DNA from 2 places in the Mediterraneibacter butyricigenes genome. Region 1 is predicted to be linked to the other one. Evidence: riboswitches for the same ligand, from Rfam matches in the RefSeq annotation. Region 1 holds a riboswitch; the other holds the start of a gene.
The links. Region 1 has a riboswitch for FMN ahead of ribD (bifunctional diaminohydroxyphosphoribosylaminopyrimidine deaminase/5-amino-6-(5-phosphoribosylamino)uracil reductase RibD). Riboswitches for the same ligand answer to the same signal wherever they lie in the genome.
Positions count from the first base shown of each region.

Region 1 (12,119 bases):
GTGATGGTGGCAACCAGTGGAGCAAAACTGATCAGTGATGATGCCATTGAAACCCTGAAATCCACACTCCTTCCAATGGCAACCGTGATCACACCGAACATTCCGGAGGCAGAAGTCCTTTTCGGCGCAAAGATCACCAGCGCAAAGGAGATGGAAGAAGCGGCACTTATGATCAACAAGACCTATCATTGTGCGGTATTATTAAAAGGCGGCCATCAGTTGAACGATGCCAATGACCTGCTGTGTCGGGAGGGTGAGTTCAAGTGGTTCAACGGTAAACGAATCGACAATCCGAATACCCATGGTACAGGCTGCACGCTTTCCAGTGCCATCGCATCCAATCTGGCAAAAGGCTATGATCTGGATACGGCAGTGGAACGTGCGAAAGATTACATTTCCGGGGCACTGGCAGCGATGCTGGATCTTGGAAAAGGCAGTGGTCCGATGAATCATGGATTTGCAGTGACCGGAAAATATACCGAGATGGCAGAAAAGGAGGACTGTTAAGATGACAGAGAGAAAAACCTCCGTATTTGAAAATGGACTGATCTGGTTTGGAGCCGGAGTATCCCTGGCTGAGATCCTGACCGGAGTATCCCTGGCACCGCTTGGATTTGAAAAAGGTCTGGCAGCCATTATCGTGGGACATGTGATCGGATGTGTGTTATTATTCCTGGCAGGTGTGATCGGTGGAAAATCCGGATGCAGTGCCATGGAAACTTCCAAAATGAGTTTCGGACAAAAGGGAAGCGTCTGGTTCGCAATCTTGAATGTCTTGCAGTTGGTAGGCTGGACTGCCATCATGATCTATGATGGGGCACTGGCAGCAACCGGAATCCTTTCAACCGGAAGATGGATCTGGTGTCTGGTGATCGGTGGCCTGATCATTCTGTGGATCGCCATCGGAATCACAAACCTTGGAAAAGTCAATGTGGTAGCGATGACCGCACTGTTTATTCTGACTCTGATCCTGTGCAAAGTCATTTTCTTTGACGGCGGAGCAGTCAGCACAGGAATGGACGATGTGATGAGTTTCGGAGCAGCTGTGGAATTATCCGTAGCGATGCCGTTATCCTGGCTGCCACTGATTAGCGATTATACCAGAGAAGCAAAAGAGCCGGTAAAGAGTTCGGCAGTCAGCGCACTGGTATATGGACTGGTAAGCTGCTGGATGTATGTGATTGGTATGGGCGCAGCCATCTTTACCGGAGAATCCGATATCGCACAGATCATGTTGAAGGCAGGACTTGGAATCGCTGGTCTTCTGATCATCGTATTTTCCACAGTTACGACCACATTCCTGGATGCGTACTCTGCCGGAATTTCCAGTGAGACGATCGTGTCCAAATGGAAAGGAAATCATGTGGCGATCGTGGTAACGATCCTGGGAACCATTGCGGCGATCGTATATCCGATGGATAATATCACCGATTTCCTGTATCTGATCGGTTCCGTATTTGCACCGATGATCGCAGTTCAGATTGCAGATTTCTTCTTCCTGAAAGAAGACCGGAAAGAAGAAGGACTGGATGTATGGAATCTGGGAATCTGGGTGATCGGATTTATTCTGTACCGGTATCTGATGAATGTGGATATCCCGGTTGGAAATACCCTGCCGGATATGGTGATCACCGTGATCCTCTGTCTGATCGTGGGACAGGTCAGAAAAGCCGGAAAGAAATAAAATTGGAATCTTGACAACGACACTTTCTGCGCTTATACTGTAATCAGTTGAACAAGTAAAGTGATCTTCAGGGCAGGGTGCAATTCCCTACCGGCGGTAAAGCCCGCGAGCCGAAAGGCATGATCCGGTGAGATTCCGGGGCCGACAGTAAAGTCTGGATGGAAGAAGATGCGTCATATGCAGTACTCGATAAGAATACAGATACATTTGATACATTGCTCTGAGATGGAGAAATCCGTTTCAGAGTTTTTTTATTTCCGGAGATGTAAATTTCAAGGAGATAAAAATGAATTCCTGATATCAACATAGAGGAATACGAGAGAGCTTATAAGTGATAGCGGTGATCGGATTTCTTGGATGAAAAAGCCTTGTAGAGGAAAAAATTCTTTGCAGGGCTTTTGTTTTGTCCGGTGACGAACCAAAGTCTATGAAAGAAGAAAATGAAACAGAAGTGAGAAAGAAATGACGGAAGGAGGAGAGGAGCAGAATGAGTACAGAGAAGAAAGAAGAAACAGAAAAAATAGAAATAACGTATCAGCAGCAAAGTCAGGAGGCTCAGGATCAAACATTTATGGAACGTGCCATAGAACTGGCAAAGCAGGGCGAAGGCTGGACCAGCCCGAATCCGATGGTGGGCGCGGTGATTGTGAAAGATGGCCGGATCATCGGGGAAGGATATCACGAAAGATGCGGAGAGCTTCATGCAGAGCGAAATGCCATCGCATCTCTGAGAGAATCGGCAGAAGGTGCCACCATTTATGTGACGCTTGAACCCTGCTGCCATCAGGGACGGACTCCACCTTGTACAGAAGCAATTCTGGAACAGAAGATTGGACGTGTGGTGATTGGTTCCAGAGATCCGAACCCGAAAGTTGCTGGAAAAGGTGCGAGACTTTTGAGAGAAGCGGGTGTGATAGTGGAAGAAGATTTTATGCGGGAAGTATGTGATCGGTTGAATCCGGTGTTTTTTCATTACATTACCACAAAGACGCCATACGTTGTTTTGAAATATGCCATGACTGCAGATGGAAAGATCGCCACCAGAACCGGAGCTTCCAAGTGGATTACAGGGGAAGCTGCGAGACAGGAAGTGCAGCATATGCGGCACAGATACACTGGAATTATGGTGGGAATCGGAACAGTTCTGGCAGATGACCCCATGTTAAATACCAGGATTTCCGGCAAACGAAGCCCCGTTCGGATCATTTGTGACAGCCGGCTTCGGATTCCGCTGGACAGTCAGATCGTGAAAACCGCAAAGGAATATCTGACGATTGTGGCGTATGTGGGAAAGTGTAGTAACGATGAGAAAACAACAAAAAGCAGACGTTGCAGTGAAACCGGAAAATGGATGAATGATGAAATCTGTCAAAAAGATTTGAGCGAAGACCTCGAGGACAAGAGGGAAGTATATAGTGACACAGACAATGAATTTCAGAAAAAAATTCAGGAGTTGGAAAAACAGGGCGTCAGGGTCGTAAAGCTTCCGGGAAAAGCCGGAAAAGTTGATCTGAAGAAACTGATGGAATATCTGGGAGAACAGGAAATTGACAGTGTATTGCTGGAAGGTGGCGGAGCCTTGAATGAAAGTGCACTGAAATCAGGAATCGTTCAGCATGTCTCAGCCTTTGTGGCACCGAAAATATTCGGAGGTGAAGAGGCAAAATCACCGGTGAGGGGTCTGGGAGTCGAAGTGCCGGATGAGGCGGTGAAGCTGAAATTGCAGGAAGTTCGAAAATTTGACGAAGATCTGTTGCTGGAATATGAGGTGGAGAATGAATGATCGTTGATGATGTGAGAAAGGAACGGTGATTTGAAAATATGTTCACAGGAATTATAGAAGAACAGGGGACGGTCAGGCGTGTGACGATGCAGGGAATCTCCGGTACGTTGGAGATCAGGGCCGCGAAAGTTCTGGAAGGGACGAAGATCGGAGACAGCATTGCGGTCAACGGAGTCTGCCTGACCGTGACCTCATTGAAGCCGGATGGATTTACGGCGGATGTGATGGCGGAAACTTTCCGAAGAAGTGCACTTGGAATGTTGAAAAACGGTTCCAAAGTAAATCTGGAACGGGCCATGGCAGCGGATGGCAGATTTGGCGGTCACATCGTATCCGGTCATATTGACGGAACCGGTGTAATTCAGGAAAAGATAAAAGAAGGAAATGCAGTCTGGATTACGATTCAGGCAAGTCCGGATATCCTGAATCTAATCGTGGAAAAAGGCTCGATTTGTATCGATGGAATCAGCCTGACAGTTGCAAGAGCAGAGGAAACGGAGCAGACATTTTCTGTATCGGTGATTCCGCATACCGGAGAGGAAACCACTCTGCTGACGAAGCAGATCGGTGATCCGGTGAATCTGGAAAATGATATCGTTGGAAAATATGTGGAGAAGCTGCTAGGGGTTGCAAAGCGGTCAGGAGTTGACAAGGAAAATGGAACGGCAAAAAAACCTTCCGGTCTGACGATGGAAGATTTGCAGGCTCTTGAAATCTAAATTGGGGGGAGACAAGAGAGTGTACAACCATTAATCAGTGAGCGGAGAAGAAGTCAGGAGTTAAAGAAGCAGGATGTCATAAACAAAAAAATGGCTGAATGTCAGAAAGGACAATTAAAAAAGACAGAAACAAAAGCAGAAAAGGATCATACAAAAGAAGGAGGACGAGAACATGAAATATCCATACAATACGATTGAAGAAGCGTTGGAAGACTTAAAGGCAGGAAAGATCATTCTGGTGACGGATGATCCGGATCGGGAAAATGAGGGAGACATGATCTGTGCCGCAGAATTTGCCACACAGGAAAATATCAATTTTATGGCAAGCCATGCCAAGGGTCTGATCTGTACTCCGATGTCCAAAGAACTGGCAAATAAACTGGGACTGGCGCAGATGGTATCCGAGAACACAGACAACCATTCCACTGCATTTACCGTATCCATCGATCACAAGGACACTACCACAGGAATCTCGGCAGCAGAGAGATCCTATACCATGATGAAATGCGTGGAAGAGGGGACGAAGCCGGAAGATCTGAGAAGACCGGGGCATGTCTTCCCGTTGACCGCAAGAAAAGGCGGGGTGTTGGTGAGAAACGGTCATACAGAAGCAACCGTAGATCTGATGCGGCTGGCGGGACTGAAAGAATGTGGTGTCTGCTGTGAGATCATGGAAGAGGACGGAACCATGATGCGGACAGAAAATCTCTGGAAACTGGCAAATACCTATGGACTGAAATTTATCACCATCAAAGAATTGCAGGATTATTGCAGACTGCATGAAAAGCATGTGAACTGTGAAGCAGTTGCGAAAATGCCGACGAAATACGGAGACTTCACGATTCATGGCTATGTCAATGATATCACGGGCGAGCATCATGTGGCACTGGTCAAAGGTGAGATCGGGGAGGGAGAAAATGTGCTCTGCCGGGTACATTCTGAGTGCCTGACGGGGGATACCTTCGGATCCAGACGGTGTGACTGTGGAGAGCAGTTGCAAAAAGCAATGGAGCAGGTGGAAAAAGAAGGCCGCGGTATCATTTTATATATGAGACAGGAAGGCCGTGGCATCGGATTGATCAACAAACTGAAAGCCTACGAGTTACAGGAAAAAGGCTTTGACACAGTGGAGGCCAATCTGGAACTGGGATTCGCACCGGATCTTCGGGAATATTGGGTAGGAGCACAGATCTTGTCGGATCTGGGGGTGAAATCCCTGCGACTACTGACCAACAATCCGGATAAAGTGTATGGCTTAAGCGGGTTTGGACTGGAAATCAAAGAGCGGGTTCCGATCGAGATCGCACCGCAGAAATATGATCAGATTTACCTGAAAACAAAACAGGAAAAGATGGGACATATTTTCCGCGACATTCAATTTTAGAAATTCATAGGTACATTTGAAACGTGCAGAAATCAGAAAAAGTTATAAAGGAAAAAATTTCAAGAAATAAAAAAGAAAAAGGAGACAAAGAACATGAAAGAGATCAAAGTATTAGAAGGAAATGTGGTAGCAAAAGAGGGGATGAAAGTGGGAATCGTGGCAGCGAGATTTAATGAAATTATCGTAAACAAGCTGTTGGGTGGAGCTGTTGACGGACTGGTGCGTCACGGTGTCTCTGATGACAACATTACAGCAGCCTGGGTGCCGGGAGCATTTGAAATTCCGATCACTGCCGCAAAGATGGCAAATTCCGGAAAGTATGACGCAGTGATCTGTGTAGGTGCAGTCATTCGCGGAGATACAACACACTATGATTATGTTTGCAATGAAGTTTCCAAAGGTGTGGCGCAGGTAGGATTACAGTCCGGAATTCCGGTTCTTTTTGGTGTCATTACCACAGAAAATATCGAACAGGCTATTGCAAGAGCAGGAAGTAAAGCCGGAAATAAGGGTTACGATTGTGCATTGTCTGCGATCGAGATGGTAAACCTTCTGGAACAGATGTAAAACCGGGAAAAAACCGGGAAAAGAGATCAATCTTCTGGATAAATTTCTGGGGTAGATGTAGGATAGAAGCAGTTCCACAGGATTGTTGTTCGGAGCTACTTATAAAAGAGAAAAACAGAGGATATAGAAAATGCTGCAAAAGAGGGAATGTATGAAGAAAAATGACAAACCACTTTTAATTTTCGACTATGACGGAACCCTGCACCATACCATAGAAATCTACGAACCGTCCGTCAAAACGGTGTATCAGGGGCTGGTAGAAGAAGGGCTGGTGCTGCCACAGGAATTAAAAAGGGAACGGATCGCCGGATGGCTGGGAATGAACCGGCAGGAAATGTGGGAAGATCTGGCAGGAAATCTGCCACTTGTAAGACGTGAGGCTGCTGCAAAAGAAGTCGCGAAGCAGATGAAAAAGCAGATTGAAATGGGACATGCCAGATGGTATCCGGGTGTGCGAGAGGTCTTAGACCGGTTGAAACAGGACGGATATCCGATGGTGATTTTAAGCAATTGCAGTATCATATATAAAGAAGCAAACTGGAAAGGGTTTCAATTGGAGCGATGGTTTCAGAAATTTTATGACTGTGAAAGCTATGGATTTGCTCCAAAGACAGAGATTATAAAGACAGTGCTGGAGGAACAGTCAGAGACAAAGGCGGTTGTGATTGGAGACCGGGACAGTGATCTGGCAGCAGCAAGAGCAGCAGATGGAATTTTTATCGGATGCAGGTATGGCTTTGGTTCAGACGAGGAGCTAAAAGGAAGTGATCTGTTCCTGAATGATATCCGGGAATTGCCGGAAAAACTAAGGCAGCTTTCTTGACTTTCCAGAGTGATTGTTTTAACATAAAAATGATTCTAATTAATAAAAATTCTCAATAAGATTTTTCTCAATAAGAGGAGGAGCAGAAGAGAACTATCGATAAAACAATCACAGCAGAGGAGAGCCGAATCATGACACTGGATCAACTAGAAATCGGTCAAAAAGGAACAATCATCAAAGTAAACGGACAGGGTGCACTGCACCATCATCTTCTGGATATGGGACTGACGCCGGGAACCATTGTGACGCTTCGAAAAGTAGCGCCCATGGGAGATCCAATCCAGATGGAACTTCGGGGATATGAACTGACATTGCGTCTGGAGGAAGCCGGAAAGATAGACATCGTACCGGATGAATTAAGCGGGAACATAACAGAAACATCAGAAACAAGGACGGAGCAATCCGGAAAGAAATCCGGAGAACGATCCGAAGACAGAGCAACAGGTAGAACGGCGGAAGAAAAGAGAAATGCAAAGGAACTGCATCAGCCGATCGCTCATCCGAGAAAAGGAGAACTTGGAAAAGCCGGAGACTATCATGTAAATAAAATCGGGGAGACCATCCCGAAAGGCGAGCCCATTTCCTTTGCGCTGGCAGGAAATCAGAACTGTGGAAAGACGACGTTATTCAATCAGTTGACGGGATCCAATCAGCATGTGGGAAATTTCCCAGGTGTAACTGTGGATAAAAAAGAGGGAAGTATCCGGAGACACCCGGAAGCAACTGTGACGGATCTTCCGGGAATTTATTCTCTGTCACCGTATTCAAATGAAGAAATTGTTACCAGAGATTTTCTGATCAAGAACAAGCCGACAGGAATCATTAACATTGTAGATGCTTCTAATATCGAACGGAATCTGTATCTGACGATGCAGTTAATGGAACTGGGAATTCCTATGGTTCTGGCGTTGAATATGATGGATGAGGTTCGGGAAAATGGAGGATCCATACGGATCAATGAACTGGAGACATTACTTGGAATTCCGGTAGTTCCGATTTCGGCGGTAAAAAATGAAGGAATTGATGAACTGATTGATCATGCCATGCATGTGGCAAGACATCGGGAAGCACCGGGACGAATCGATTTCTGTGAAGATCGAGGGGCAAATGATCCGGGAAGTGCAGTACATCGGTGTATCCATGCAGCAGTTCACCTGTTGGAGCCTTATGCAAAAAAAGCCGGACTTCCGGTTCGATTTGCGGCAACGAAGATGTTGGAAGATGATGCGCTGATTCGACAGGCAATGGAAATCCCGAAAGAGGAAGAAGAGACCCTGGGACATCTGGTAGAGCTGATGGAAAAAGACAGCGGACTGGAACGGGAAGCAGCACTTGCGAATATGCGGTTTACGTTTATCGAGCAGCTTTGTGAGAAGACGGTGGTGAAGCCGGCAGAGAGCAAAGAACACAGACGAAGTGTGGAGATGGATAAGATCCTGACCGGAAAATATACAGCAATTCCGTGCTTTATCGGGATTATGGCACTGGTCTTTATTCTGACCTTTAACTTTATCGGTGCATTTTTATCGGATGGCATGTCGTATCTGGTAGATTTGGTGACGAATGGAATCGAACATGGTCTGGTTTCTGCAAATGTAAACCCGGTGGTCAGATCCCTGGTTGTGGACGGAATCTGCAGTGGCGTGGGAAGTGTACTCAGTTTCCTGCCGACAATCGTGACCTTGTTTTTCTTCCTGTCGATTCTGGAAGATACCGGTTATATGGCAAGAGTTGCCTTTGTCATGGATAAAATCTTAAGAAAAGTGGGATTGTCCGGACGAAGTATCGTGCCGATGTTGGTAGGATTCGGGTGTTCGGTTCCGGCAGTGATGGCCACCAGAACCCTGTCCAGTGAGCGGGATCGTAAAATGACGATTTTGCTGATCCCGTTTATGAGCTGCAGTGCAAAATTGCCGATTTACGGACTGTTTACGACTGCATTTTTCCCGAGACCGTGGAGAGGTCTGGTGATGGTGGGGCTGTATGTGTTCGGAATTTTGTGCGGAATCCTGTACGCGGTAATCCTGCGCAACACCCGATATAAAGGCGAGCCGGTTCCGTTCGTAATGGAACTGCCGAATTACCGGATGCCAGGAGCAAAAAATGTATGCCAGCTTCTCTGGGATAAAGCAAAAGGGTTCCTGCAGAAAGCATTTACCATTATCTTTCTGGCAACCATCGTAGTCTGGTTCTTACAGACCTTTGATGCCGGACTGAATATCGCAGCGAGTGCGGATAAGAGTCTGCTGGCATTGATCGGAAGCTGGATTGCTCCGATTTTTGCACCACTTGGCTTCGGAAACTGGAAAGTATCCACAGCCTTGATTACAGGTTTTATCGCAAAAGAGAGTGTAGTGTCTACGTTATCCGTATTAAACGGTGGAAATCTGGCACTGCTTCAGACCATTTTTAGCCCATTTACCGCTATCGTATTTCTGGTGTTTACCCTGCTGTATACACCTTGTGTGGCAGCGATCGCTACGGTACGACGAGAAATGGAAAGTATGTGGACGGCAATTCTGACTGTGATCTTACAGTGCGGAATCGCCTGGATCGTGGCATTTGCGGTACATATGGTGGGAATGATAATTGGGATAGGGTGAAATTAAAACTCCCGTTTTTTCTGAAGCGGAGAGAGTACAACCTGTTGTGCCTCTCTGCTTTTTTTTACGTCAATGATCCGCTGATTGGAAGATCCGCGGAACCGAAGGGTAATATCTTTTTGTGCTTCAATAAATTCTCCGTCCACCAGAACATCGATCATTTCTAACATCTGATCTGTGAATTCTGTGTAGACGCTTCCGCCCGGTTGTAGATCAGAATCAAAGAGATATCCGCTGTAACACCAGACATTTTTCTCCGGATAGGTCGCCTTGATCTTTTGCAGGAGTTCGGCCAGTACGGGCTGATTCTCCGGCTCGAAGGGTTCCCCGCCAAGGAGAGAGAAGCCTTCGATATAAGACGGTTCTAAGGCCTCTATAATCTCTTTTTCGGTATCTTTGGTATAAGGAACTCCAAAGTTGAAATCCCAGGCCTCGGCATTGAAACAGCCTTTGCAGTGATGGCGGCAGCCGGACACAAAGAGGCTGACGCGAACGCCGATTCCGTTTGCAATATCACAGGGTTTGATGGTTCCGTAATTCATGATTTCATCCCTCCGTATAAGAAAATATTATGAGTAATCTTAGATAGAATAATAGTGAAAAATGCTCCTCTAAAAATAAAAGTAAGGTCGAAAAACGAGATAGAAGCATTCTGTTCTATCTCGTTTAAAAACTATAATTAAGAACTTATAATTTGAAAGAGCTTTTACAGGTGCAGTACCCGGTCTTTGATTTCCTGAGTACGTCCCTGATTCCAGAACTGGGTTCCGATATAACCACAGGTTCTGCGGGCAACGCTCATTTTTCTCTGATCCTGATTTCCACAGTTCGGGCATTCCCAGATCAGTTTGCCGGTCTCGTCTTCTTTGATCTTGATTTCTCCATCGTATCCGCATACTTCGCAGTAGTCGCTCTTGGTATTCAGCTCTGCGTACATGATGTTGTTGTAGATGAACTGCATGACGGAGAGCACCGCCGGAATATTATCCTGCATGTTCGGAACTTCTACGTAGCTGATGGCTCCACCCGGGGACAGCTTCTGGAATGCAGATTCAAATTTCAGCTTGCTGAAAGCATCGATTTCCTCGGTTACATGGACGTGGTAGCTGTTGGTGATGTAGTTCTTATCGGTAACACCCGGAATGATACCAAACCGTTTCTGTAAGCATTTTGCAAATTTATAAGTGGTAGATTCCATCGGAGTACCATATACGGAATAGCTGATATTTTCAGCAGCTTTCCATTCGTTACATTTATCATTCAGATGCTGCATAACATCCAGAGCAAATTTGCTGGCTTCCGGATCGGTATGAGTCTTGCCCATCATGCGGACGCACATTTCATAGAGACCTGCATAGCCCAGAGAAATAGTGGAATATCCGCCATAAAGCAGTTTATCAATGGTTTCGCCTTTCTTCAGACGAGCCAAAGCGCCGTGCTGCCAAAGGATCGGTGCTACATCGGAAATGGTTCCGAGAAGACGTTCGTGTCTGCAGCGTAATCCGCGGTGGCAGAGTTCCAGACGTTCGTCCAGAATCTTCCAGAATTTACCCATATCCCCTTCTGCGGTACAGGCAACATCTACCAGGTTGATGGTAACAACGCCCTGATTGAATCTTCCGTAGAATTTGTGGCTGCCGTCAGCATTGCGCTGGGAATCTTCCACAGTCAGGAAGGAACGGCATCCCATACACGGATAAACTTCGCCTTTTTTCAGCTCTCGCATGATCTTGGCGGAAATGTAATCCGGGACCATACGTTTTGCGGTACATTTTGCAGCCAGTTCGGTCAGATGCCAGTATTTGGAATCTTCGGTTACATTATCTTCATCCAATACATAGATCAGTTTCGGGAATGCCGGGGTGATCCAGGCACCTTTTTCATTCTTTACGCCCTGAAGTCTCTGAAGCAGTGCTTCTTCGATGATCATGGCAAGGTCTTCACGAACCTGACCTTCCGGAACTTCGTCCAGATACATAAACATGGTGACGAACGGAGCCTGTCCGTTACAGGTCATCAGAGTAATGAGCTGATACTGGATCGTCTGGATTCCGCTCTTTACTTCGTCGCGGAGGCGACGCTCGGTAATCTTGTGGATGATGGTCTCATCCAGAGCTTCTCCACATTCTTTTCGTTCTTCAATCACTTTGGCACGCAGTTTCTGACGACTGATATCCACAAATGGTGCCAGATGTGCCAGAGTAAAGGACTGACCGCCGTACTGGTTACTTGCAACCTGTGCCACAATCTGTGTGGTAACGTTGCAGGCGGTGAAGAAGCTGTGCGGCTTCTCGATCATGGTCTCGCTGATGACGGTACCATTCTGCAGCATGTCTTCCAGATTGATCAGATCGCAGTTGTGCTCTTTCTGTGCATAATAATCGGAATCGTGGAAATGGATGATTCCTTCTTCATGCGCACGTACGATCTCTTCCGGCAGCAGGACACGCATGGAAAGATCCTTGCTGACCTCACCTGCCATATAATCTCTCTGAGTAGAGTTGATGGTCGGATTCTTATTGGAATTTTCCTGTTTTACGTTTTCATTAATCTGGT
Region 1 is NZ_BHGK01000001.1:814,539-826,657, reverse strand. It holds gene thiD (bifunctional hydroxymethylpyrimidine kinase/phosphomethylpyrimidine kinase) at 1-507, shown strand, start outside; gene cytX (putative hydroxymethylpyrimidine transporter CytX) at 509-1,684, shown strand; FMN riboswitch at 1,744-1,858, shown strand; gene ribD (bifunctional diaminohydroxyphosphoribosylaminopyrimidine deaminase/5-amino-6-(5-phosphoribosylamino)uracil reductase RibD) at 2,172-3,467, shown strand; gene KGMB01110_RS03880 (riboflavin synthase) at 3,506-4,186, shown strand; gene KGMB01110_RS03875 (bifunctional 3,4-dihydroxy-2-butanone-4-phosphate synthase/GTP cyclohydrolase II) at 4,359-5,570, shown strand; gene ribH (6,7-dimethyl-8-ribityllumazine synthase) at 5,664-6,137, shown strand; gene KGMB01110_RS03865 (HAD family hydrolase) at 6,289-6,960, shown strand; gene feoB (ferrous iron transport protein B) at 7,092-9,563, shown strand; gene nrdG (anaerobic ribonucleoside-triphosphate reductase activating protein) at 9,566-10,105, opposite strand; gene nrdD (anaerobic ribonucleoside-triphosphate reductase) at 10,270-12,119, opposite strand, start outside.

Region 2 (12,119 bases), 1.5 Mb from region 1:
CTGCCTTTTTCATCAGATATCCGGTCAGTTTTCCCATGAAAGCTCCACACAGACCCCCGATCAGAATCTGTTCTGCCAGAAGCAAGGGTACATTTACAGAACCTCCCGCCAGGATTTGCAGCACAATCATCGTCAACATATAGGAAAATGGATCGTTACTTCCGCTTTCCACCTCCAGAATGGATGCTGTTCCGTATTTCAAGCTCAGATTTCTGGAACGAAGAATGGAAAAGACAGACGCTGCATCTGTGGAACTGATCACCGCACCCAGAAGCAGACTGGTTTCCAGCGATAATCTCAACACACCATAGGAAAACAACGTACAAAGTCCGGCCGTTAGAACCACACCCGCCGTAGACAGGAGCACCGCTTTGGGTAAAATTGGTTTTGCCATTTTCCAACTGGTTCCGAACCCACCGTAAAACATAATAAAGATCAAAGCTGTCGTACAGATTTTTTCCGAAAGTGCAAAATCACTGAATGAAATTTTCAGAATTCCTTCTACTCCAAACAGCATCCCAATCAAAATAAACAACAGAATAGAGGGGACTCCATACTTATCTGTAAACCTCCCCGAAAGAATACACATTAAAATTACAACACCACACAATAAGATATTTAACTCCATATTCCCGCCTTTCCATTCTGTTTTTATTATATTCAGACTTTATCCCGTTGCCGTGAAAAAGAAAGGAGCCATCTCTGCATCTTGCAGAAATCGCTCCTTTGCACTTTTATTCTATCATACTTTATGCCTGATGGAAACGGAAAATCGGACTGATCTTCTTGTAGATCAGGAACACAATCAGCGATACCAGTACTCCTTTTAAAAGGTTGAACGGTACAACCGCAAATAATACCAGAGTCGTCAGGCTGTTAATATGTCCATTCACTGCAGTTCCCATTCCGACAATGGCATCGATCGGCATGTGGAAAGCCTTTGCATAAGCCGGAAGCAGCACAAATCCGTTGATAAAGCATCCGATCACAGTCATAAACAGCGTTCCGGTTACCATTCCGATAATGGCACCTTTGCGGCTTCTGTTCTTCCGGTAAATGATACCTGCCGGTACACAGAATGCACATCCGATCAGGAAATTTCCAAGTTCTCCGACCCCTGCTGTCACGGTTCCGTTGATCAGGAAGTTTAGCAGGATCTTAACAAATTCAATGGCAGCTCCTGCCACCGGTCCCATTACAAAGCATCCTACCAGCACCGGGACCTCACTGAAATCAATCTCATAGAAAGACGGTGCAAACGGAAGCGGTACTTCGAATAACATCAATACCACCGCGATCGCGGATAACATTCCGATCTGTACCAGTGCTCTCACACCGATTCTGCTTCCTGCCGGATTCTGATTTGTGACGGTTGCTCTTGTTTCTGTTGTCATAATGTTTCCTCTCCTTTTTTCTGAACTTTCTTTTTGTGAAGGAAACCTTTTTGTAGGAAAGAACTCTGAGAAACACGCTTTGCACCTTCCTCAGGTTATAGCAGCATCTACGTTCCACTTTGCTCGTTGCTTCGCGTAAATTAAAAACCCCGGTATCAATCTACCGGGGTTACATCCTGTATTACAGTTCTGTATCGTTCTTCTCTCATCCAGACTTTACTGTCGGTACCGGAATTCGCATCTGCGTCACCGGTTCAGCCGCTTTACGCGGGTCGCGGACTATACCGCCGGTTGGGAATTCATCTCTTCGTCCTTAAATATGATATAGGACTTTTGAAAATGTCACCCTACCCCGAAGATTTCCTTTTTCATTTATGCCATAAGTATAACGCTTTTTCACACTAAAATCAAGCTCTGATTTTCCACGTTATCACAGAATATTTCCATCGTCAATCCTTTACAATCTGATAGTATTCTCTCGCCGTCCACATGTATATAATTCCATAAAATACCGCAAACACCAGGATGGTTGCAATCGTACATCTCATAAACAGATGGACATTGGTCAGATTCAGAAGCGCCAGCAATTTGGTCACGACCTGAAATGCTACTGTCACATGGATAATCGCCATCACAAGTGGCAGGAAAAAGACATTCAACACCTGACTTTTGATCGTGTGGCGAACCTCCGCTTTACTCATTCCGACTTTCTGCATGATCTGGAAGCGTTCTCGATCATCATATCCTTCCGAAATCTGCTTATAGTAAATAATCAGAACTGTTGCGATCAGGAAAGTCACGCCCAGATAGATTCCGATAAAGAACAGACTTCCATACAGATTGTAAAAAGAATCTCTGCTCAGTTCCCGACTTTCGATTTCAACCGTTTCCAGTGCCCCAATTTCTGACTGCACCTGCTCCAGGGCTTTTCTTACGTTTGTTTTTTCTCCTTTCGGGGAAAAACAGATTCTGGTATATAAGCTGTTTCCTGCTCCTTCTCTCAGATTCGGAGCGGACGCTGTCACTTCCTGTATCTGCTCTTTTGTCGGAACGATCAGATACAACTCCCTTGTCATGCTGTTTTCATTTTTTGGTTCCAGTTTCATATGATCCAGTTCTCGTTTCACCCGAAAACTCTTGCCACCGATTTCCAGTGTATGTTCTTTATAGGAACCTTTTGTCAGATACACCAGCACCTGATTTTCTTCCAGTGTCTCCTTTGTTCCCTCCATTCTGTTGTAATCTTCCAGAGAAATCAGATTGACCGACACAAAATTTCCCCGGCTATATTCTATCACGTTTATATAGTCTGCCTTTTTCCCGTCCAAGATTGCAAATGTACTTGTACCCTGATATGTCAGTTGGTCTTCTCTTTTGACACGATATTTCCGACAGGCTGCTTTCAGAATCTGTTCCATCTGTTCATCTTTTTCTTTATTCGCCTGGTAATCTGTCACCGTCACTTCCTGTGGAAACCTGATTGCCAGAATATCTTCCATTCCGCCGTATAATGACACGGTCGAAGAAATTATGATCAGCACCATCGTACTCAGAATACAGATATTCGCCAGTCCCGCCGCATTTTGCTTCATCCGGTAGATCATGCCTGACACCGTAGTGAAATGATTGGATTTGTAATAATAGGTTTTGTTTTTCTTCAGCATTTTTAAGGCCGCAATGCTTCCCGCTGTAAATAGTGCATACGTTCCAATGATGACCAAAAGCACTGCCAGGAAAAACTTGGAAAGAGCCTGCATCGGTTCTTTTGTGGTCAGTGCGATGGCATAACCGCACGCAAGAGCCACCACGCCTACCAGCGCCAGGAACCATCTGGTCTTCGGTTCCTTTTCTCCCTGATTACCTCCCCGAAGCAGTTCCATCGGATTCGCCTGCTTTACCTGAATCAGATTATAAAGAAAGGTCAGCAGGAAAATCGCTGCAAACAACAGGAGCGTTTCCTCCACGGAACGTATGCTTACAGAAAATTTCAGATTTGCAGTTCCCTTCAGGATCTTTAACAGAATCAGATACATCATTTTTTCTAATACGATTCCAAGGAAAAGACCAGATACAATGCTGATTCCGGCTACAATCAGCGATTCCTCTGCCATCATTTTGGCCAGATGTCGCTTTTCCATTCCCAGAACCTGATAGACCCCCAGTTCCTTCTTTCTTCGTTTGATCAGGAAACTGTTGGTATAAAACAGAAAGATTACGGCAAAAACCGCCACAATTCCAACGGTCAGTTCCAGACAGGTTCCGGCCTGCCCATTTCCCAGATCCTCACTTCCAGCAAGGGCAGCGATCATATAAAACAACATCACCATCATTGCCGATGTCAGAAGATAGGGACGATAGGTCTTCTGATTATTTTTCAGATTTGTTCTCGCAAGTCTTTTATAAATTGCACTACTCAACCTGCTCACCTCCCGTCGCCAACACCGTCAGCGTAGAGGAAATTTTCTGATACATCTGTTCATTTGTCAGATTTCCCCGATATAACTGATGGAAAACCTCTCCGTCTTTGATAAACAATACCCGTTTCGCCGAGCTTGCTGCCTTCACACTGTGTGTCACCATCAGGATCGTCTGTCCACTCATGTTCACGGCATGGAACAGATTCATCAGACCATCTGCCGCTTTGGAATCCAACGCCCCGGATGGTTCATCCGCCAGAAGAAGTTTCGGATTGGTGATCAACGCTCTTGCCACAGCGGCGCGCTGTTTCTGACCGCCCGACACTTCATACGGAAACTTATTTAAAAGTTTCTCAATCCCAAGCTTCTGGGAAAGCGGAATCAGGCGGCTTTCCATCTCCGCATAAGATTTTCCCGACAATACCAGCGGAAGGAAAATATTATCCTTCAGAGAAAACGTATCCAAAAGATTGAAATCCTGAAATACAAATCCCAGATTCTGACGCCTGAACGCCGCCAGTTCTTTTTCTCTGATACCGCTTAATTCTCTTCCTTTTAAATATACCTTGCCTTCCGTGGGCTTATCCAACGCTGCCAGTATATTTAAAAGCGTGGTTTTTCCCGATCCGGATTCTCCCATGATCGCGACGTATTCTCCTTCTTCCACCGAAAAATTCACCCGGTGCAAGGCCTCTACTTTGTTACTTCCAAACCGTGTGGTATAGACTTTCTTTACATTTTTCACTTCCAATAAAGCCATGTGTATTCATCCTCTCTGCGTTACTTTTCGCTTTTTTTGCTTTGGCACTGCTCTTTTGCGCGCTGTCTTTTTGAGCATTCCTTCTTTTTATTCCGCTGCTCTTTGCGTATTGTTTTTTTCTTCTTTCCTTTTCTTTCACCTTCTGGCTTTATTATAGAAAAAGAGGAACGTAGCTGCCATTGATACAGATTACATTTCCTCTTTGTTTCTTACATTTATGTAAGAAAAGCTTCTTTATTCCACTTCAAGTTCTTCCCGGTAAAAATCCAGAAACACCTTTGTCCCTTTCCCCGGTTCAGACTCCACCCAGATTCTGTGCCGGAGCCGGTCGAATACCGTCTTACACAGATACAATCCGATGCCGGTTGACTTTTTATCCGAGCGCCCGTTAAATCCGGTAAATCCCTTTTCAAACACACGGGGCAGATCTTCCGCCTGGATCCCGATTCCGTCATCCTCGATCACCAGCACAGTTCTCCCGTCTTTCTTTTCTCTGTAGATCTTAATGTTCCCTTCTCTTTTGCAATATTTGACCGCATTGGATAAGAGCTGTTCCAGAACAAACTGCAGCCATTTTTCATCCGTCAATACCGTCTGACATACCAGCTGATACTCCAGATGGATCTTCTTCAGAATAAACATTTGCGAATATTTCTTCAGACTCCGGTGAAGAACCTGATCCAGATCACAGAGATCAAAAGAAAGATCAGAACTCATATCTTCCACTCTCAGATACGTCAATACCATCTCCACGTATCGTTCGATCCGAAACAACTCCATCTTCAGTTCCCGGATTCTCTGTCTCGCCTCTTCTGCATATTCTGTCTCTCTCTCCGAATCTGTTTCTTCGGGCACTTCAAAAGCCATTTCTGCAATTACTCCCAGATCTTCCTTTTCTTCTGGATCTTCCTTCTCTGCTTTCTCTTCTTTCGCCTGCCCAAAGGCTCCCCGGTACATTGCACACGAATCTGCGGATTGCAGCATCAGTTGCATAGCGGCAATCGGTGTCTTGATCTGGTGCACCCACATCCCGTAAAAATCCGACATCTCCTGTCTGCCGATTCTTTCCTCAGACCGGATCTCCCGGCAAAGTTCCTCCAAGCTCCGAACCAATTCCTGATACTCCTTTTCCAGATTTGATCCTGCTGCCGGCAGTATACATTCTCCTGCGTTCCGGGCTTCCAGACTGTCTCTCTCTTCTTTCAGCATCTTTTCTTTCTTCCGTTGCTTCCGGATCTTAAGACCGCCGATTCCTCCGAGAAGTACCAGGCTCAGCAAAAGCGCATACCAGATTCCGGCAATATTTCCGTCATATAAGAACCAGATCACCACGAAAATTCCGACAATTCCCAGTGGAAGACCCAGAACTTTTCTCACATTTCTCATGATCTCACCATATACCCGATTCCTTTTTTCGTCAGGATCATTTCTTTCAAACCTACGGTTTCCAGTTTTCTTCGGAGTCTCGCCACATTTACAGTCAGTGTATTGTCATCGATAAATTCGTCACTCTCCCACAGCGCAGCTATGATCGTGTCCCGATCTACGATCTTGTCCGTATGCTCCATGAGAATTTTCAGAATCTTAAACTCATTTTTCGTCAGTTCGATCTTTTCCTCTTTATACTGGAAGGATGCATCTGACAGATTCAGATAAGCTCCCTGACATTCCAGGATCTCTGCCGTACCGCGAAATTCATACGTCCGCCGCAGGACTGCCTGGATCTTCGCCGTCAGGACATTGAGATCAAAGGGCTTCTCAATGAAATCATCCCCGCCCATATTCATTGCCATTACGATGTTCAGATTGTCACTTGCCGAGGACAGAAAGATCACCGGAACCTTGGACAGCTTTCGAATTTCCTGACACCAGTGGAATCCGTTGAAGAAAGGCAGCATAATATCCAGCAGTACCAGTTGCGGCTGAAATTCCGTAAATTCTTCCAGTACATGTTTATAATCTCTGACACACCTTACTTGAAAATCCCAGGTTTCCAGATAACGGCGGATTTCACCTGCAATCGCCTCGTCATCTTCCACCAGAAATAGCTTGTACATGACATATGCTCCCCTTTCTTTTTATTTTTTCATCTGTCTTTCTTTCCTCGACGTTATTCTTATGTTTCATTCAACTGCATCCCATCATTTCATTGAACACAATTTCATTCCGGGAATTCGTTCTGTTTTTTCTCAAATATCATCGGATTTCGTTTAAATCTCTTTCCTGCATCCCAGAAACTTCATCCACAATTTTTAGATATCACGCATGGTCAGTTGGATCCGCTTTCTCTTCAGATCCACACTCATTACCTTGACATCAACGATATCTCCGATTCCCACCACTTCCAGCGGATGCTTGATATAACGGTCTGTAATCTGAGAAATATGAACCAGACCATCCTGATGAACCCCGATATCCACAAATACTCCAAAGTCAATGACATTTCTTACAGTTCCTTTCAGAACCATGCCTTCTTTTAGATCTTTCATCTCCAGTACGTCGGTACGCAGAATCGGTTTTGGCATCTCTTCTCTCGGATCTCTTGCCGGTTTCTCCAGCTCCTTCACGATATCCTGTAAGGTAATCTCTCCGATTCCCAGTTCTTCTGCCAGTTTTTTATAATCTTTGATCGTCAGTGAGAGTCCGACCAGATTACCGCCCACAATATCTTCCGGTTTATAGCCCTGACGTTTTAGAAGCTTCTCAGCCGCATCATAGGATTCCGGATGGACACCCGTTGCATCCAGAGGATTGTCACCGTCTGTAATCCGCATAAATCCCGCACACTGTTCATAAGCTTTCGGGCCTAATTTTGCCACCTTCAAAAGCTGTTTTCGATTGGTAAAACTTCCGTTCTCCTCCCGGTATGTCACAATATTTTTAGCGATCGTACCGGAAATACCGGAAATATAGGATAACAGCGGTGCAGATGCTGTATTCAGATCCACTCCCACCTTATTTACACAGTCCTCAACCACACCATTTAAGGATTCTCCCAGCTTCTTCTGGTTCATATCATGCTGATACTGTCCGACTCCGATAGATTTCGGATCAATCTTCACCAACTCTGCCAACGGATCCTGAAGACGTCTCGCAATCGAAGCCGCACTTCTCTGTCCCACATCAAACTTCGGAAATTCCTCGGTTGCCAGCTTACTTGCGGAATATACAGATGCGCCCGCCTCATTTACGATCACATACTGTACCTTTTCCGGAATTTCTTTCAGCACATCTACGATAAACTGCTCTGATTCTCTGGAAGCCGTTCCATTCCCCAGAGAGATCAGGGATACATGATACTTCGGAATGATTTTTTTCAGAAGATCTGCTGCCGCCTTCATCTTCTGTGGCGTTGTCGGCGCTGTCGGATAGATCACCGTCGTTCCGATCACCTTTCCTGTCTCATCTACCACTGCCAGCTTACAGCCGGTACGAAATGCCGGATCCCAGCCCAGAACCACATGTCCCTTGATCGGAGGCTGCATCAGTAACTGGTGCAGATTCTTGCCAAACACATCAATGGCACCGTCTTCTGCCTTTTCTGTCAGTTCATTGCGGATTTCCCGCTCAATTGCCGGCTGGATCAGACGCTTATAACTGTCTGCCACGACTTCCTTTAACGCCGATGTGGTATAAGGATTTTCCCGGTGGATCACCTTCTTTTCCAGATAACGCAACACATCCTCTTCCGGTGCCTCAATCTTGACCGTCAGGAACTTTTCCTTTTCTCCGCGGTTTAAAGCCAGGATTCTGTGTCCCGCCAGTTTGGACAGCGTCTCCTGGAAATCATAATACATCTCATAAACAGACTCTGTCTTTTCATCCTTCGCCTCGGATACAAGAGTTCCCTTTTTCATGGTCTGATTCCGGATCCAGGTTCGGTAAACCGCCTCATCGGAAATTCCTTCTGCCAGAATATCCAGTGCTCCCGCGATAGCATCTTCCGGAGTTTCCACTCCTTTTTCTTCCGACACGTAATCCTTCGCAGTCTCCTCCAGCGGAACCGTTGCATTTTGCAGTAAAATATAAGAAGCCAGAGGTTCCAGCCCCTTTTCCTTCGCGATCGTTGCTCTGGTTCGACGTTTCGGACGATACGGTCTGTACAGATCTTCCACTGCTACCAGGGTCTCTGCCGCCAGAATCTGCTTCTTTAACTCTTCGGTCATCTTGCCCTGCTCTTCAATGCTGGAAATCACCTGTTCTTTCTTCTCTTCCAGATTTCTTAAATAGAGCAGTCGCTCATGTAGCTTTCTTAACTGCTCATCATTTAAAGAACCGGTCGCTTCTTTTCTATATCTTGAAATAAACGGAATGGTGTTGCCTTCATCGATCAACTGTACCGCCGCATCCACCTGAAAGCGTTTCACTCCTAATTCTTCTGTCAGTCTCTGATTAATATCCATAAATTTTTCTCTCCTGATTTAAGATTGGTATGGAGTATTATACTTGAAATCGCCAAAATATGCAAAATTAATTCGTCCTGTCCCTTTTTGCAGATTCTCCTCCATTGGGGCCTGTCCCCCTTTGCATTGTTTTTTCAGAGTACACTCTGTTTTCTTGAATCTGTCTGTCAATTGTGTTAAACTATGGGTACCATAAATGAATTGGAATCTTGGGTTTTCCCCGGAACAAGGAGAGTATCATGAAGCAAGAACCACCGCTGACGAAACAACAGCAAAAATCTTATGAAACAAAAGAACGGATTTTCAAGGCCGCCAAAAAAATTTTACAGAAAAGCGGTTATGAGAATCTTTCCATTAAAAATATCTGTGAAGAAGCCGGAGTCTCTAATGGAAGTTTTTATCATCATTTCAAAACCAAAGACGACCTTTTATCTTATTATATAGAAGATCAGCCGGCACTCAATCCGGATTTCCTGGAAGAACCAAAATCCATCCAGGATGTCAAACGCGGAATCATCCGTGTGTATCTGAATTATGTGGATTACTGCAAAGAACTGGGGGTTGCCTTTATCTCCGAATACTATGACACGAAGAATCAGGCATTAAATCCGGCAATCCGTACCGAACGCCCTTATCCGATCGTTACAGTTCAGACCTACGTGGAAAAGGCTATTGATGCCGGAATTATCCACTTAAATGTAACCATTGAAGAATTTACTACGGATATCCGCATGATCGTCATCGGAAATGTATTTGAATGGTGCTTAAGAAATGGAGAGACAGACTTTGAGGGTAATATGAAACGTTCTCTCTGTAAATATCTAAGCAGCACGATTGAAGCCTAACTACTATCTGACACTTCATCTTGCGCCTTGTTACCCTGCAATGAACGCCTGATACATTTTCTGCAGGCCTTACGAAAGAAAAAGGAGGATGGCATGTATTCCTTTCTCGTAAATCCGCACTCCAGATCCGGACTTGGTGCCTCTGTCTGGAAAACCATCGAACCCGTCCTGAAAGAACAACAGGTCGAATACCAGGTTTTTTTCACCCAATATCAGCGCCATGCAACCCGGATCGTCCACGATCTAACAAAAGATCTGAACACCCATACCCTGGTCGTTCTAGGTGGTGACGGCACGATCAACGAAGTCCTCAACGGAATCGTTGATTTTTCTCTGGTTACACTGGGGTATATCCCGATCGGTTCTAGCAATGATTTTGCCCGGGATATAGGACTTTCCGCTGATCCGCTTAAAGCATTGGAAATCATTTTGCATCCTTCCCAGATTCAGACGATGGATGTGGGACTTTTAACCTATCGCGACCGACAGAAACGTCGTTATTTCGCCGTTAGCACCGGTCTTGGATTTGATGCGGCAATCTGCCATCAGGCTGTGGTTTCCCGACTGAAAGTTTTTTTAAACAAATTGAAACTCGGCAAACTTACTTATGTCGGAATTGCACTGAACCGACTCTTCTATAATCAGCCGGTATCCATGAAAATCACCGTGGATTCTGAAGAAAACACTTCACAGACCTTTTCTTATGAGAAAGTCTATTTTGCAGCCGTTATGAATCATCGCTACGAGGGTGGCGGATGTATGTTCTGTCCGAAAGCAGACGCAACTGACGGGGTTCTGGATCTGATCGTTGTATCCCGACTTCCCAAATGGAAGATTCTGATTCTGCTTCCCACTGCTTTTTTCGGAAAGCATGTTTATTTTAAAGGAATCCATCTTTTAACGGGAACACATTTTTCCATCCATTCCGAAAAAGCGCTGCCCGTCCACACAGATGGCGAACCCATTTTCCTGCAAAAAGATATCGAAGTTACCCTTGCACCTAAAAGACTTTCCGTCATATCTAAATGATTTTAAAAGAAAGTTCAAATATTTCTTAAGACTTTGTGAACTGCCTTGTTGTCACTTTTCTTTCGTGCTATAATCAATCCAAAATTAAGACACTGCAAATCCTGTTTGCACAAAGGAGTGTTCTTTATGAACAAACACGAGAGATTGAAACAACTGGTTCAAAAATACAAGCATGCCTGGGTATTTTTATACGGTTTTATCTATATGCCATGGTTCCTCTGGCTGGAACATCATGTCACCACCGATTATCACGTGATCCACTCTGCATTGGATGACAAGATTCCTTTCCTGGAAGTCTTTATCGTCCCATACCTGCTGTGGTTCGTATTTATCGCTGCTGTGGTTCTGTATTTCTTTTTCACAGATGTTCCCGGATTTTACCGGCTGTGCACCATGTTATTTACCGGAATGACCATTTTCCTGATCATTTCCACCCTGTTTCCAAACGGTCTGGCTTTACGACCGGCTGTTTTCGAGCAGGATAATATTTTCGTACGTTTGGTACAGTTCGTCTACCGGGCAGATACCTCGACCAATGTCTTCCCGAGTATTCATGTTTACAACTCTCTGGCCGCCTGTGTTGCAATTTCCCACAGCGAGGCCTTTAAGAAACACAAAGCACTGACCGTAGGAAGTTATATCCTGGCTGCATCCATCATTCTTGCCACGATGTTCCTGAAACAACATTCTGTCATTGATGTATCCGGTGCATTTGTGATGGCATACGCTGTATATCAGTTTGTATATGCACCATCTGCCAGAAAGGTACCAAAGCTTTCCAGACAGCCAGTCTGAGCTATCAAATTCTGATGCCGGGCACCTTACGCTTAGCTTATTCCATATGGCATCACCTGATACAACAGATTATCGGACATGGAAGCCGGTCTCGATCTTGACCGGCAACTCCAGTTCCGCTACATGATCGATCCGGATGAACCGTCCGGATCGTAATTTTTTTATCAGAAGATCAATCTGCTCTTCCGTCCCCTGCACTTCCATGGCAACACTTCCGTCCCATTCGTTTCTCACCCAACCAGTCAGTCCGATCGACTGTGCCAGATATTCTGCTGTATATCGAAATCCCACACCCTGTACTCTTCCGGTAAATGTCAGATATTTTCTTATCTTTTCCATATGTCGTTTCTCCTTTTGTCCGATTGTTTTTATTATAGCACAATCAGATTCCTGTAATTGCATTCCTTTTCAACTTATGTTAGACTTGAGTTCAACGTACTGATCATGAAGGGGCATACCTGAGTGAAAAGGCGCCA
Region 2 is NZ_BHGK01000001.1:2,334,105-2,346,223, reverse strand. It holds gene KGMB01110_RS11565 (potassium/proton antiporter) at 1-628, opposite strand, end outside; gene KGMB01110_RS11560 (ECF transporter S component) at 750-1,394, opposite strand; FMN riboswitch at 1,588-1,758, opposite strand; gene KGMB01110_RS11555 (ABC transporter permease) at 1,844-3,811, opposite strand; gene KGMB01110_RS11550 (ABC transporter ATP-binding protein) at 3,804-4,571, opposite strand; gene KGMB01110_RS11545 (sensor histidine kinase) at 4,806-5,957, opposite strand; gene KGMB01110_RS11540 (response regulator transcription factor) at 5,954-6,628, opposite strand; gene KGMB01110_RS11535 (Tex family protein) at 6,824-8,974, opposite strand; gene KGMB01110_RS11530 (TetR/AcrR family transcriptional regulator) at 9,214-9,819, shown strand; gene KGMB01110_RS11525 (diacylglycerol/lipid kinase family protein) at 9,913-10,848, shown strand; gene KGMB01110_RS11520 (phosphatase PAP2 family protein) at 10,975-11,643, shown strand; gene KGMB01110_RS11515 (acylphosphatase) at 11,713-11,982, opposite strand.
Region 2: it holds a riboswitch for FMN, as region 1 does, so the genes downstream of both, KGMB01110_RS11560 (ECF transporter S component) here and ribD (bifunctional diaminohydroxyphosphoribosylaminopyrimidine deaminase/5-amino-6-(5-phosphoribosylamino)uracil reductase RibD) in region 1, are expected to answer to the same signal.